3 regions of the Cobetia sp. 14N.309.X.WAT.E.A4 genome follow, and region 1 is predicted to be linked to each of the others. Evidence: predicted binding sites of a transcription regulator. Region 1 holds the regulator's gene; each other region holds the start of a gene.
What was found. Region 1 encodes LexA, which represses DNA repair genes until DNA is damaged. Its sites were predicted from a motif close to TACTGTNTANNTANACAGTA; they were not measured.
Positions count from the first base shown of each region.

Region 2: the regulator LexA is predicted to act here: its motif matches at 2,724-2,743, upstream of ruvC (crossover junction endodeoxyribonuclease RuvC).
Region 3: the regulator LexA is predicted to act here: its motif matches at 1,714-1,733, upstream of recN (DNA repair protein RecN).

Region 1 is NZ_JAPNXT010000001.1:231,244-236,319, reverse strand. It holds gene nagZ (beta-N-acetylhexosaminidase) at 1-106, opposite strand, end outside; gene OW493_RS01045 (L,D-transpeptidase) at 309-851, opposite strand; gene OW493_RS01040 (TetR/AcrR family transcriptional regulator) at 851-1,528, opposite strand; gene lexA (transcriptional repressor LexA) at 2,091-2,720, shown strand; gene OW493_RS01030 (hypothetical protein) at 2,851-3,090, opposite strand; gene OW493_RS01025 (DUF6586 family protein) at 3,344-3,823, opposite strand; gene topA (type I DNA topoisomerase) at 3,823-5,076, opposite strand, start outside.
Region 2 is NZ_JAPNXT010000003.1:63,606-68,681, reverse strand. It holds gene ruvB (Holliday junction branch migration DNA helicase RuvB) at 1-861, opposite strand, end outside; gene ruvA (Holliday junction branch migration protein RuvA) at 1,066-1,680, opposite strand; gene ruvC (crossover junction endodeoxyribonuclease RuvC) at 2,089-2,667, opposite strand; gene aspS (aspartate--tRNA ligase) at 2,917-4,704, opposite strand; gene OW493_RS05540 (zinc ribbon domain-containing protein) at 4,848-5,072, opposite strand.
Region 3 is NZ_JAPNXT010000004.1:52,717-57,792, forward strand. It holds gene dnaK (molecular chaperone DnaK) at 1-599, opposite strand, end outside; gene grpE (nucleotide exchange factor GrpE) at 816-1,445, opposite strand; gene recN (DNA repair protein RecN) at 1,810-3,480, shown strand; gene fur (ferric iron uptake transcriptional regulator) at 3,636-4,058, opposite strand; gene OW493_RS07145 (outer membrane protein assembly factor BamE) at 4,137-4,565, shown strand; gene OW493_RS07150 (RnfH family protein) at 4,725-5,033, opposite strand.

The sequences.
Region 1 (5,076 bases):
ACAGGATGACGCCGCCGACGGCGGGGCGTGCCAGTAGTTCACGTTCGTCAGACGTGAGGGTATGCCCCTCGACGTCGAGCATTACGGAGCCCAATGGCTGTGTCATGACATCCTTCCTGTCCATGGCCTGCTGGCCGTGTCATGCGCTGCAAGGCATGGCACGCACGGCAGGGTTTCATGTCGTTACGGGGCTCGGCAGCCTGGAAGACAAGCCTCAGGACAGGCGGCCGGCGCGAGGAAAGGCGCAATTCTAGCCGACTGAGCGCGACTCGAACAGTCGCGAGCACCAGCCGCCAGGCAACGCAGCGTCAGGCGTGCAACAGCACTGGCGTTCCGGCCGGCGCATGCCGGTAAAGGCACAGCAGATCCTCATCGCGCAGACGAATGCACCCATGGGAGGCCGGGGTGCCCATCGGCTCGCTGGACGGCGTACCATGGAAGTAGATGTAGCGCCGCAGGCTGTCGACGCGCTGTCCCGCCGCGTTGCGGCCACGGTTGATGCCGGACTCGCGACCGCTGAGCCACAGGATACGCGTCAGGATCCAGTCGCGTTCGGGGTGCTCGGCGGCCAGTCGAGGCGTGAACACCTCTCCCGTGAAGCGCCGCCCACGATAGACGGCACCACGCGGATTGCCCTCCCCGATCGCGGCGCGAACCACATGCCAGCCGGTCGGCGTGCAACCGCTGCCATCGAGCTCGCCGATACCGTTGAGGCCGCTGGAGATCGCACAGGCATGCACCAGCGTGTCAGGGTCAGCCGCGGGGGGCGGCGCATCACGACTGCCACTCGGCGCGTCATTGCGTATCTCGAGACGCTGGCGGGTGAGATCCACCGCCACCCAGCAAGCCATCAGCTGGCCGCCTGGGTGACCGCATCACCATCTCCGAGCGATGCCGGCAGCGGAGCCGCCATCGCCGCGACCACCACCGGACGCATGTGCTGGATCAGCTCGCGCACACTGGTGTGATGGCCGTATTCGGCCTCTTCGATATCGCGCAGTGCGTCCAGTCCCGAGAAGGTGAAGATCACGCTGCCGAGCATGAAGTGCAGACGCCAGAAGCGCTCGTTGTCTGGCAGGTCCGGCGTCGCAAGCTTCAGGAGCTCGGCGAAGCGGCTGAAGACCGTGCCGTAATGCTCGCGGATGTAGCGACGCATGTGGCCCTGCCCCTGGGTATAGGCAAGCCCGAGCAGGCGCATGAAGGTACGCAGGCTGTTGCGCTCGGCCGGCACCTCCAGCACCGTGCGCGCCATCACTTCCAGCAGCGTTTCCAGCGGCACCTGACGACCGGCATGCTGCTGCTCGACACTGTCGAGTGCCGCATGGAAACGCTCGCTGAAGGGGTCGAGATAGCGGGCGAACACTGCCTGGATCAATGACTTCTTTGAGCCGAAGTGATAATTGACCGCCGCCAGGTTGACCTTGGCCTTGCTGGTGATATTGCGCAGCGAGGTTTCGGCGAAGCCTCGCTCGGCGAACAGGACCTCGGCGGTATCGAGGATACGGGTAACGGTATCGGTCTGGGCCATGGGCGGATGCCTTGTCAGGTGATCAGTCACGAGGGGGCACGGGAGTCCTTGTCCCCCCGGGAAACGGCAAGGCCGTGGCCCGGGGGCGACTCTTCTCATGCAGGTCAATCAAACGACATGTCGGTCTTCACGCACCGCGTGTCAGGCAGCGACTCCGAGGCGGAGGCTGCCACGAGCCGTATCCCGAGCACAGGACAGAAGCACAGGACACACAGGGTCAGGTACCGGTAGCCTGATGCGCCCGACGAACATTCGTTTGAAACAAGATAATTCTAGCTGTCCATGCCATGACTGGCAATTGCTGGTTGTTTCAAACACTCGACAGCCAAGACCGGCAGGACGCGCATTCACGCGGGACGCTCGGGGACGGGATGGTCATGGGGTGTCCCGGACACCCGCTGTCTCGCGTCAGCATGTCGATGTCGACGAAGATGCCGGCAACGTTGCTGCCAAAGCACCCACGATGCCTTGCATGACCGCCATGACTGGATACAATGACAGTTGTATGGATGCACACCCCGTGCCGTCAGCTCAGATGCCGCCCAGGCCAAAGGCAATGCCCATGACTCAGCCGCTTACTCCGCGCCAGCAGGATGTCTTCGACTTCATCATCAAGACCATCAAGTCCTCAGGCTATCCGCCAACGCGTGCCGAAATCGCCCAGGCACTGGGCTTTCGCTCACCGAATGCCGCGGAAGAGCATCTGCGCGCCCTGAAACGCAAGGGAGCCATCGAGATGGTGCCGGGCACCTCGCGGGGCATCCGCGTGCCGTCTCTGGCCGAGGCGGAAGAGGATAGCGAGCAGGGCCTGCCGGTCATCGGGGAAGTGGCCGCTGGCAGTCCTATCCTGGCCAGCCAGCATATCGATCGCCATTGCCCGCTGCCCAGTGACTACTTCTCGCCTGCCGCCGACTATCTACTGCGCGTACGCGGGGTCTCGATGAAGGATGTCGGCATTCTGGAAGGTGACCTGCTGGCCGTGCACCGCACGAGCAGCGTGCGTGACGGACAGATCGTGGTGGCGCGTCTGGGGGATGAAGTGACGGTGAAGCGTTTCCGTCGCGATGGCCATTACGTATGGCTGGAAGCCGAGAACGAGGACTTCGCTCCCATCAAGGTGGATCTGCGCACGGACAGCCTGGAAATCGAGGGCCTCGGCGTGGGCGTGATCCGCGATGGCGGCCTGCACTGATCTCAAGGCTCGCAGGCAGTCTGTCCTCACAGCGCTGACGCGCAGATGACGATTGTCGCCATCAGGGCATCCACGAAAAAACCCGCCGATTGGCGGGTTTTTTCGTGACAGGCAGACATGCGGGAAGTGCTCAGTGCACCATGCCTTCCGACTGCTCGTCTTCATCATCCTCGCCATCCCACAGGCGGGTGCGGGTGATGGCGTGGTCGATCATCTCACGCGCGACCTCGAAGCGATTGTCACGCAGCAGATCGGCAGCTTCATCGGAGATGCGGATACTGAGAAGTGGCTCACCTTCACTCTCGGCGGCACGCAGGATCACTTCCCCATCTTCCATTTGCACGATTTCAAGTACGGCGGGATCGGACACGTCATTCCTCCTGCACGGCATCCTGAGGATACCGGCGTCGTTGTGATCGTCAGCTTGACGGCGGGCAGGCCCTGCGACTTGCAGTCACTGGCGACAATGCAGAAAAAAGTACGACCACAGCCAGAGCCATGGTCGTACCGGAGAATGCAGGGCTTGCCACAATGCCGCCAGTCTAGCACCCGTCATGCCAGGGCGTCACCTGAATGACAGGTGCGTGACATGCCAGCGCCTTCGGGTCAGGCAAGGCGCGACGCTACCACTCCACATTCGACTCGCGAAGGTGTGACAGCAACGCCTTCATGGCGCTGACTGCCGTGGCGAGACGCTCTGCCAGAGGCGCATTGGCCGCCGCGGCGATGATGAGACCATCGCCACGCGCCTGGCCTTCCTCACGCCGGGCAGCACCGCCCTCTTCATGCAGACGCGTGATATCGGCCACCAGCTGGCTCAACCAACTGTCCGGCTGCGCCTGCAGGCTTCGCAACTGCTCGATTTCCGCCACGGGAGTCGGCGGTGTGGCCAGCCGCTCGCGCCAGCTGCCCTCAGGCCAGCGTGCCGACGCGGCGCACTCCTCGATCAACGAGGCCAATGCCAGCTCCATCAACGCCAGCGCCCCTTCCTCACCGGCCATGCGCCGTGCGACGGCATGCTCATCACGCGTCGCGACGGCCGCCTGCTCCAGCAGCAACTCGGCCTGATACAGCAGTTGATTGGTGCGGCCACGCTGGCTCATCAGCTCTTGGCTCCCTTGCGCTTGTCCTCGACGACCCAACGGCCGTTGTCGAAGGTCGCCTTCCACCCCGTCGCCTTGCCATCTTCGTCCGTCATCACGAACTGCTCCTTGGCCTTGCGCGAGAAACGAATCTGCGTCGGGCGGCCATCGGGGTCTTTCTCCGGCGCCTTGAGGATGAAGTGATACTTCTCCGGCAGCTCGTCGGCATGCGCCTTGAGCTCGCTGACCAGCGGCGGACGCGTCTCGCGATTCTTGGGGAACTGACTGGCGGCAAGGAACAGGCCACTGGCGCCATCACGCAGCACGTAGTGATCCTCGACCTTCACGCAGGCAAGTTCCGGCATGGGGATCGGGTCCATCTTCGGCGGCGCGACCTCCCCGGACTTGAGCAGCTTGCGGGTGTTCTTGCAATCCTCGTTGGTGCAGCCGAAGTACTTGCCGAAACGCCCGGTCTTGAGCTGCATGTCGGCACCGCACTTGTCGCACTCGATGACCGGCCCATCGTAGCCCTTGATGCGGAACTGACCCTGCTCGACTTCATGTCCCACGCAGTCCGGGCTGTTGCCGCAGACGTGCAGCTTGCGCTGCTCGTCGATCAGATAGCTGTCCATGGCCGTGGCGCAGATCGGGCAACGGCGCTTGGCACGCAGTGCATCGGTCTCGGCATTCTCATCCGCGTCAGCGGCGACCGCCTCATCCCCCGGCAACAGGTCGATGGTGGTCTTGCAGCGCTCCTTGGGCGGAAGGTTGTAACCGGAGCACCCCAGGAAGACGCCGGTGGAGGCGGTACGGATCTGCATCTCGCGACCACAGGTCGGGCAGGCGATATCGGTCGGCACCGGCTGATTCGGGCGCATGCCCTCTTCTGACTGGGCGTGATCCAGCTCGGCCTTGAACTCGGCGTAGAAGGCATCCAGCAGCTCGCGCCAGTTGCGCTGACCATTGGCCACCTCATCGAGGTAGTCTTCCATGCGCGCAGTGAAGCCGAAGTCCATCAGGTCCTTAAAGGATTCACTGAGACGATCAGTGACGATGTCACCCAGCTTCTCGGCGTAGAAACGCCGATTTTCCAGCGCCACGTAACCACGATCCTGAATGGTCGAGATGATGGCCGCATAGGTCGAAGGACGGCCGATGCCGCGCTTCTCCAGCTCCTTGACCAGACTGGCTTCGGTGTAACGCGCCGTCGGCTTGGTGAAGTGCTGCTGCGGGTCCAGCTCGACCAGCTCCAGCACCTCGCCGATGGCCAGGTC
Region 2 (5,076 bases), on a different contig from region 1:
CGCCAGCGAATCCACTCCGACGGGCCCGCCATCGAACTTTTCGATCATCGACAGCAGCAACCGGCGATCCATATGATCCAGCCCGTGGCTATCCACATTGAGCATGTTGAGCGCCTTGTCCGCGACATCCAGCGTCAGACGGCCATCGCCGCGCACCTCGGTAAAGTCACGCACCCGCCGCAGCAGCCGATTGGCGATACGCGGCGTCCCTCGCGAGCGTCGTGCGATCTCGCGTGCGCCATCCATCTCCACTTCCATGCCTGACAGCTTCGCACTGCGCGAGACGATACCGGTCAGCGACTCGATATCGTAGAACTCGAGGCGCTGAACGATTCCGAAGCGATCTCGCAGGGGCGCGGTCAACAACCCAGCCCGGGTCGTCGCCCCCACCAGAGTGAATCGTGGCAGTTCCAGCTTGATCGAGCGGGCAGCCGGGCCCTCACCGATCATGATATCCAGCTGATAGTCCTCCATCGCGGGATACAGTACTTCCTCGACCGCCGGTGACAGGCGATGAATCTCGTCGATGAACAGTACATCGCCTTCCTGGAGATTCGTCAGCATGGCAGCCAGGTCACCTGCCCGCTCCAGAACCGGTCCGGACGTCGACTTGATGTCCACGCTCATCTCACTGGCAATGATGTGTGCCAGAGTGGTCTTGCCAAGTCCCGGGGGCCCGAATACCAGGGTGTGATCCAGGCTATCGCCACGACCGCGAGCGGCACTGATGAAGATTTCCATCTGCTCGCGCACGATCGGCTGACCGATATACTCATTCAGCGTTCGCGGCCGATTGGCGCGATCGATCCGTTCTTCCGGATCATGCGTGGCCGCGGAGATCAGTCGATCCGACTCCATCATGATGCTTGCTCAACTCCTGATGACTCATGCTGCAGACATGAGTCATGTGGCGAGAGGTGGTCTGACCGAGGCAGTGAAATGATCTTGCGCCAATGCAATCAAGCGCGCACTTTCTACCCCAGTCGACGGCCATTCCCTAGTCAATAAATCCAATCAGATCGTGCCTATTCTGTCATTCACGCTATCAGGCACGAGACACGTGCGCTAGCTGGCCATCTTGCGGGCCAACGCCGCCTTGATGAGGGCTTCCGTGGAGGCACCTGTCTCGAGTCCCGAGAGCATCTTGGCCGCCTCGACCGGCTTGTAGCCCAGCGCGACCAGAGCGGCTTCGGCGTCGGCCAGGGGATGGGTAACCGGCGGCTGTGGCTGCGAAGCGCGCGCCATTTCCGACAGACCATCGTCCTGCGGAATCGTCCAATGCTTGAGCCGGTCGCGCATCTCGATGATCAGGCGGTCCGCCGTCTTCTTGCCGACGCCGGGCAAGCGAGTCAGTGCCCGACTGTCTTCGTCGTGCACGCAGCGAATGAAATCGGCCTGCTCCATTCCCGAGAGAATCGCCAGCGCCAGGCGCGGCCCGACCCCGGAAATCTTGATCAATTCCCGGAACAGACGACGCTCCGGCTCCTTGCCGAAGCCATAAAGCAACTGGGCGTCTTCACGCACGACCAGATGGGTGAACAGCTGACAGTCCTCCCCGACAGCCGGCAGACCCAGCAAGGTATTCATGGAGGCTTCAAGTTCATAGCCCACACCCTGTACATCGAGTACCAGATGAGGCGGCTGCTTTTCGAGCAAACGCCCGGTCAGACGTCCAATCATGTTTCGGGCTGTCCTTGAGTCTTCAGTGCCGCCTGCTCATCACATCAGGTGTCAGGCGGCACGGGTTGTTGCGATGCGGGCAAGCCTACCAAAGATAACGTGCAGGCGGCATGTCCGAGTGTCACGACGATTTTGTCGCATGAATCTGACAGTCACTTGTAGCCATGAGGCCAGATGCAGGCAGCATGCGGAAGCCAGCAGAACGCAAGATGCTGCCTGACATCGTGAAAACAAGCCCACAAGTGACTGAAAAATTGGAATTTATTGATAACGATAGCGTATCTGGCGCAAGCGGGCTTGTCACTTCTCGCCTGTAGAGGCCGCCTTCAGTACACGCCGAAGTCTGCTCCCCACTCTCTTCAGCCCCTGACCAGACACTATTCAGACCCTACGTGACCGGCAGACACCTCATTTGCCCGGCTCAAAGTCACGCCAGCTACTGCTGCGTCGTGCGCGGGAGCTCTTGCGCCCTGCACCCGCCCCCAGACCCAATGCCTCCAGCTGCGCGCTGCTCGGAGTCAGTCGCATGCGTGCAAAGCAATGTGTCAGCGCGATGGCCAGAGCATCCGCGGCATCCGCCTGAGGCGTTGCAGACAGCTTGAGCGTATGGGTCACCATATGCTGGACCTGGGCCTTGTCTGCTGCACCGGACCCCGTGACAGCCTGCTTGATCTGTCGCGGCCCATACTCTGATACCGGCAGGCCGTGGTTCGCTGCACACACGATGGCTGCCCCACGTGCCTGACCGAGCTTGAGCGCGGAGTCGGCATTCTTGGACATGAAGACCTGCTCGATGGCGAACTCCGCCGGGCAATGCATGGCAATCACTTCACTGATACCGGCGTAGATCTGCGCCAACCGCTGGTCGAGGCTGACCTGGGACATGCGGATGCAACCACTGTCCACATAGCGGGGCTGAGCCGCCGAGACGTCCAGTACGCCGTAACCGGTCAGGCGTGACCCCGGATCAATGCCAAGAATGATCATGCCACCGCCTCACGTCTCACACTCATTGCCTCTCCACCCCTGTCGTCTTTCGTGCTTACTGTGTATATAACCAGCCACAATGCCACAAAAAAGGCGGTGCGACACTGTCATTGCCTGCATCATCTGCAGGTAACAGTCTCACACCGCCTTGCCGGGGGTCACTTGCCCGCTTGCGCGGGACTCCCCCTCTCCCGGGCGCTGATGGCGCCTGTCAGGAGAGGTTGATCACCCCGGGGTCATTCGCCTGGATCAGGCCTGACCGCCTTCCTCTTCAACCTTGACCTTCTGACGCAGACGGATGTTCAGCTCCTTGAGCTGCTCACCGCTGACTTCCCCCGGGGCGTCGGTCATCATGCAGCCAGCGCTCTGGGTCTTCGGGAAGGCGATGACTTCACGAATGGTCTTGGCGCCGGTCATCAGCATGACCAGACGGTCGAGACCGAAGGCCAGACCACCATGGGGCGGCGCGCCGAACTTGAGCGCGTCGAGCAGGAAGCCGAACTTCTCTTCCGCTTCCTCTTCGCCGATGCCCAGCACTTCGAACACGGTACGCTGCATGGCCTGGTCGTGGATACGGATGGAACCGCCACCCAGCTCAGTGCCGTTGATGACCATGTCATAGGCGCGAGACAGTGCCGCTTCCGGGTCGGCCTTGAGTTCTTCCGGGGTGCAGGACGGCGCGGTGAACGGGTGGTGCAGCGCGCTCAGGCGGCCATTGGCATCGGCTTCGAACATCGGGAAGTCGACGACCCACAGCGGTGCCCATTCGCGGGTGTAGAGGTTGAGGTCTTCGCCCAGCTTGACGCGCAGCGCACCGATGGCCTCGGCCACGATGTTGGCCTTGTCGGCACCGAAGAACACGATGTCGCCATCGACGGCGCCACAGCGGTCCAGCACGTCATCCACGACGTCTTCCATGAACTTGACGATCGGCGACTGCAGACCCTCGATGCCCTTGGCACGCTCGTTGACCTTGATCCACGCCAGGCCCTTGGCACCGTAGATGCCGACGAACTTGGTGTAGGCGTCGATTTCCTTGCGTGACAGGCTGGCACCGCCCGGTACACGCAGCGCGGCGACACGGCCCTTGTCATCCTTGGCCGGGCCGGAGAAGACCTTGAAGTCCACACCGCTCATCAGGTCATCGACATCGACCAGCTCCAGCGGGATGCGCAGGTCCGGCTTGTCGGAACCGAAGCGCTGCATGGCTTCGGAATACGGCATGGTCGGGAAGTCGCCCAGCTCGACATCCAGCACTTCCTTGTAGAGACCACGGATCATGGTCTCGGTCATGCCCATGATGTCCTTCTCGTCGACGAAGCTGGCCTCGAGGTCGATCTGGGTGAATTCCGGCTGACGATCGGCGCGCAGATCCTCGTCACGGAAGCACTTGGCGATCTGGTAGTAACGATCGACACCGGCGACCATCAACAGCTGCTTGAACAGCTGCGGAGACTGCGGCAGCGCGAAGAAGCTGCCGGCATAGGTGCGGCTCGGCACCAGATAGTCACGTGCCCCTTCCGGCGTGGCACGCGTGAGAATCGGGGTTTCGATGTCGAGGAAGCCCAGGGCTTCCAGCTGGGCACGCACGCTGTGGGTGATGCGTGAACGCAGGCGCAGCTTGTCGATCATGTCCGGACGACGCAGGTCGACATAACGATACTTGAGGCGAACTTCCTCACCGACCTTGTTGTGGTCGTCCAGCTGGAACGGCGGCGTCTGTGCGGTGTTGAGCACTTCGACATCCTTGGCCAGCACTTCGATCATGCCTGTCGGCATGTTCGGGTTCTGGGTGCCTTCCGGGCGCATGCGAATACGGCCCTTGATGCGCAGGACGTACTCGCTGCGCGCCTTGTCGGCAGTGGCGAAGGCATCGACGGTGTCCGGATCGACGACGATCTGGGCGATACCGTCACGGTCGCGCATGTCGAGGAAGATGACGCCACCGTGGTCGCGACGGCGGTGCACCCACCCGCACAGAGTGACATCCTGATCGATCAGGGTCTCGTTCAGTTTGCCGCAATAGTGGCTGCGCATGTTGATTCCTTGTTGCTCAAATTCGTGATCGACGCACTGGTGCGCGTCTGTCTCAGAGGGCCTGACGCTGGAGATGCCTGCCACTCATGCATGACCTTGCACATGGATGGCAGGCATGACAGCTGGCCTGATGACGGGAGACATCAGGACGAGCTATCGCCACCTCCGGCCAGATTCTTCTTGCTGCCGGACTTGAAATCCGTTTCGTACCAGCCACTGCCCGCCAGACGGAAACCGGCGGCGGATACCAGCTTTTCCAGCTGGTCCGTCTTGCATTCCGGACATTCCGTCAGCGGCGCGGCGCTGATCTTCTGCAACTTGTCCATCCGATGGCCACAGGCCTTGCAGTGGTATTCATAGATCGGCATGGTT
Region 3 (5,076 bases), on a different contig from region 1:
AAGGTACCGCCACCCAGGTCGTAGACCGCGATGGTCTTGTCACCACGAGACTTGTCCATGCCGTAGGCGAGTGCCGCGGCAGTCGGCTCGTTGATGATGCGCTTGACCTCGAGACCCGCGATGCGGCCGGCGTCCTTGGTCGCCTGACGCTGGGAGTCGTTGAAGTAGGCCGGCACGGTGATGACCGCTTCGGTGACTTCTTCACCGAGGTAGTCTTCCGCGGTCTTCTTCATCTTCTTGAGGATTTCCGCACTGATCTGCGGCGGTGCCATCTTCTTGTCCTTCACCTGGACCCAGGCATCGCCATTGTCGGCTTCGACGATCTTGTACGGCACCATCTTGATGTCTTTCTGGACGACATCATCCTTGAACTTGCGACCGATCAGACGCTTGACCGCGAACAGGGTGTTCTCCGGGTTGGTCACTGCCTGACGCTTGGCCGACTGACCAACAAGGATCTCGTTGTCGTCGGTGTAGGCGATGATGGACGGCGTGGTGCGGCCACCTTCAGCGTTTTCGATGACCTTGGTCTTGTCGCCGTCGAGCACTGCCACACAAGAGTTGGTAGTACCCAAGTCAATACCGATGATGCGTCCCATAATCGTATACCTCGAATCTGTTGCTAGCCTGAAAGATGAGTCTGGTTGTCGGTACCTTGTGTCGGCACCTGAACTTGCTTCAATAAGTGGGGTCGCGCGTCAGGCTTTCAAGGGTGTGCTGGCATTTTTTGCCGCCCTGATCCTCCTTGAAGCCCCGCAGGGCGGGCATGTGCCATCACGACACATGCCCTCATGGCCACTCGACCCCGCAGGGCCTCAGTTGGCCTTGCTGACCGCGACCATCGCCGGACGCACCAGGCGACCATTGAGGGTGTAGCCCTTCTGCATCACGTCGATGACGCTGTTCGGCTCGGCATCCGGAGATGGCACCATGGCGACCGCCTGATGGTATTCCGGGTCGAAGGGCTCGCCGTGCGGGTCCAGCTGCTCGACGCCTGACTTGTTCAGGGCATCCAGCTGCATTTTCAAGGTCATCTCGATACCTTCGACATGTGCCTTGGCTGCCTCGTCGTCGCTCATGGACTCAAGCGCCTTCTCGAGCGAGTCCACCACCGGCAGCATTTCCTTGACGAACTTCTCCAGCGCGAACTTGCGAGCCTTCTCGGCATCCTGTTCGGCGCGACGGCGCGCGTTCTGCGCCTCGGCAGCTGAACGCAGCGCCTGGTCCTTCGCCTCCTTCACCGCCTGCTCGAGTTCCTCGACCTGAGCGGCCAGCATCTCGGCTTCCGGATTGTCGATCAGCTCACCTTCGCTTTCGGCGGCGACATCGGTGGCATCCAGTATGTCTTCAATCACTTCGCCTTCCGGAGTTTCCGGCTGCGGCTCGGCGTCGCGAGCGGCACGCTGAAGTTCTTCATCCATCGGGGTCTGCGGATCCTGAGCCATGCTGTTCTCCTGCGGGCCGACGTCTGTGCGCCATTGCCCTGTTCGTGGCCTGCGGAGCCTGCCTCGAGACGACGATGGCAAGCCCCTGAAGACAGGCCATGAGTTGCCTGTAGGGCAGCAAGGCCGCGCCATTGCTGCCGACGATGAGTGTCAGGGCCTTTATATGGGGCCGGCACTCGGCTTCTCAAGCCTTCGATGCGGCTTTTCTGCCAGCTGAGTCCGGCATGGATTGAAGGCCGACGGAGCGTGCTGTATAAAAAGCCATATACACTGTATGTACATCCTGTATGGCGACTCCGTAGTCACCCCCGAAACGGGCAATGATCGGCACGGCGTACGCCCCAGCTTCCCTTCGGAGGTAGTCATGCTGCTACAGCTCGCCATTCAAGATTTCGCCATCGTCGAGACACTGGAACTCGATTTTCGCCGCGGCATGACCGCCATCACCGGCGAGACGGGTGCCGGCAAGTCCATCCTGCTCGGTGCACTCGGCCTGTGCCTGGGCGAACGTGCCGATGCTGGCAGCGTGCGACACGGCGCGGATCGCGCGGATCTCATCGCACGCTTCGATATCACAAGCCTCAGCGACGCGCGCGAGTGGCTGGACGAACGCGAGCTGGGCAGCGACGACTGCCTGCTGCGCCGGGTGATCACCGCCAGCGGACGCTCGAAGGCCTGGATCAACGGCACCCCCTGCACCATCGCGGACCTGCGGGAACTGGGTGAGCACCTGATCGACATCCATTCCCAGCACGCCCACCACTCGCTGCTGAAGGAAGAGACGCACCTGCGTCAGCTCGACGAGTACGCCGGGATCGAGACGCAGGTCACGCAGCTGCGCGAGGACTTCCGCCACTGGCAGGAGGCACATCGCCGCCTCAAGCGCATGAGCAATGATGGCGACGAGGTACGCGCTCGTCGCCAGCTGTTGCGCTATCAGGTCGAGGAGCTTGATGAGCTGGCACTCAGCGAGGGCGAGCTGGAGGCACTGGAGCAAGAGCAGGAAACCCTGGCCAATGCCGAACAGATTCTCAGCGAGGCGCAGGCCGCCGCCGAGTGCTGCGATCATGATGATGAAGGCGCCCTCGCGCGCCTCAATCAGGCCGTGGCGCGACTGACACACCTGCCGGGCAGCGAGCAGGGTTCGCTGGCCAGCGCACTGGGCATGCTGGAAGAGGCACGCATCCAGATAGAAGAAGCGGCACGCGAGCTGAACCGCTTCGTCGAAGTCACCGAACTCGACCCGGAGCGCCTGGCCTTCGTCGATGAGCGCCTTGGGCGCATCCACCAGATCGCCCGCAAGCATCATGTCTTGCCCGAGGAGCTGCATGGCCTGCACCAGCGACTGAGCGAGGAGCTGGAAGGGCTCGGGGGTGACGAGGAGGCCATCGAGGCCCTGCGTCAGGAAGTGGCGGCCCGCCGGGATGCCTGGAAGATCCTGGCTACTGAGGTCGGTACGTCACGAGCCGCTGCCGCCCCCCAGCTGGCCAGCGACATCCAGGATCAACTGGCCTTCCTCGGCATGGGCAAGGCGACGTTCGAGGTTGCCGTCGAGCCACGCGAGCGCCCGCAACCCGAAGGCATGGAGCGCATCCACTTCCGCATCAGTGCCAACCCGGGGCAGCCGCCGCGGGCGCTGGCCAAGGTCGCTTCGGGCGGTGAACTGTCCCGCGTCTCGCTGGCCATTCAGGTGGTGGCCGCCAGTCGCTCGACCATTCCCAGCCTGGTCTTCGATGAAGTGGATGTCGGCATCTCCGGTGCGACCGCCGAGATCGTCGGTCAGCTGCTGCGCCGACTGGGCGACAAGGGTCAGGTGCTGACCGTCACCCACCTGCCTCAGGTCGCGGCCCAGGCGCATCAACATCTGCATATCGAGAAGCAGGCAGAGAAGAACACCACACGTACCCACATGGCACTGCTGGACGAGAGTGGCCGCGTGCGGGAACTGGCACGCATGCTGGGCGGCATTCACCTGTCCGAGCAGACCCTGGCACACGCTCGCGAGATGCTCAGCGCGGCGGACAGCCGTCACTGAGCCCCGACAGGCCGCCTTCCCGACGTCCATTCGTCCAATGAACCTCCTGGCAGTTCGAACGCCAGAAACACCAACGGCCGCCCCTGTGGGGCGGCCGTTGGTGTTTCTGTCCTGCAGCGAACCTTGTCATCCCTGACACAGGCGAGGCCTGAGCATCAGCTGTCGCTCTTGGTGTCCTTGGGACGCACGTAGAGCACCAGCGCATGCTCGACCAGCTCATAGCCATGCTCCTCGACGATCTCGCGCTGGCGGCGCTCGATCTCGGGATCACAGAACTCTATGATCTCGCCGCTGTCCAGACATACCATGTGGTCATGGTGTTCTTCCTGGGACAATTCGAAGACAGCATGGCCGCCATCGAAATTGTGACGCATCACCAGTCCAGCAGTTTCAAACTGGGTGAGCACACGATAAACCGTCGCCAGACCGACATCTTCGCCAGCCTCAAGCAACGCCTTGTACACGTCCTCGGCACTCAGGTGTCGATCCATCGATTTCTCGAGGATCTGCAGGATCTTGACTCGCGGTAGGGTTACCTTGAGTCCCGCCTTGCGCAGTTCATGGTTCTGATCGGCCATGCTGGGGTACTCTTCGCAGTCGCTTGATGTATCAGGTATGATCGGCCAAGGCAAAACGATAGGGAATCTTCAGGGCAAATGCAAAACTTGATCAAAACAGTCGCCTTTTGCAGCGCCCTGTCGCTGCTCACCGGGTGTAGCTACTTCAGCGTCTACAAGCGCGACCTTCCACAGGGCAACCTGATCAAGCCGGAAATGGTCGAGCAATTGAAGCCGGGCATGAGCCGCGAACAGGTCATCTATGTGATGGGTTCACCGCTGCTAACCGCTCCCTTCAGTGAGAATAGCTGGGACTACGTATATCGCCTCAAGAAAGCGGACGGCGAGATCATCAACAAGCGCGTCACGCTGAATTTCGACGGCGATGTGCTTTCCACCATCGACAAGAGCGGCGACATCGACAAGGAAACCGTCATCGTGCCGGACCTCGACATCGACCCGCGTGCCGCACAGCCGAACCGCAACGACAGTGGTGCAGGCGCCGCTGACCTGCCGGACGAGCTGTAAGTCGACCGCCAGCGGGCCCGTCATCGACGGGGCCCGCTGGCGGGAAACGGCATGCCCGCAAGCGCTCGGACAGCACGATGGACCGAGTCGTGATGACAGACGGGGCACCCCAGGGTGCCCCGTCTTGCGTACGGTCGCCGATGCCCGGTAAGGACACCACTACTTCTCGGCGCGTGCCTTGTCGGCCCGGCGCTTGCGAGCAAGCTTGGGGTCGTTGATCAAGGCACGGTAGACCTCGACCCGGTCACCGGCATCCAGCACGTGCTCATCGGGCTTGCGCAGCGCCTTGCCGAAGATCCCGAGATCCGCCTCGAGAAAGACCTCGGCGCCCAGTGTCGGGAAATGTTGCTCGAGATGTGCCATGCGCACGGCCTCGCGCGCCGTGGTTCCCGGCGCGACGGCCAGTGAGACGATCTTCTGCTTCTCCGGCAGCGCATAGGCCACCTCGACCGTGATTCTGTCGCTCATGCTTGCTCCTGTCGGACTCACCTTTCAGACCACGTCATCAGGC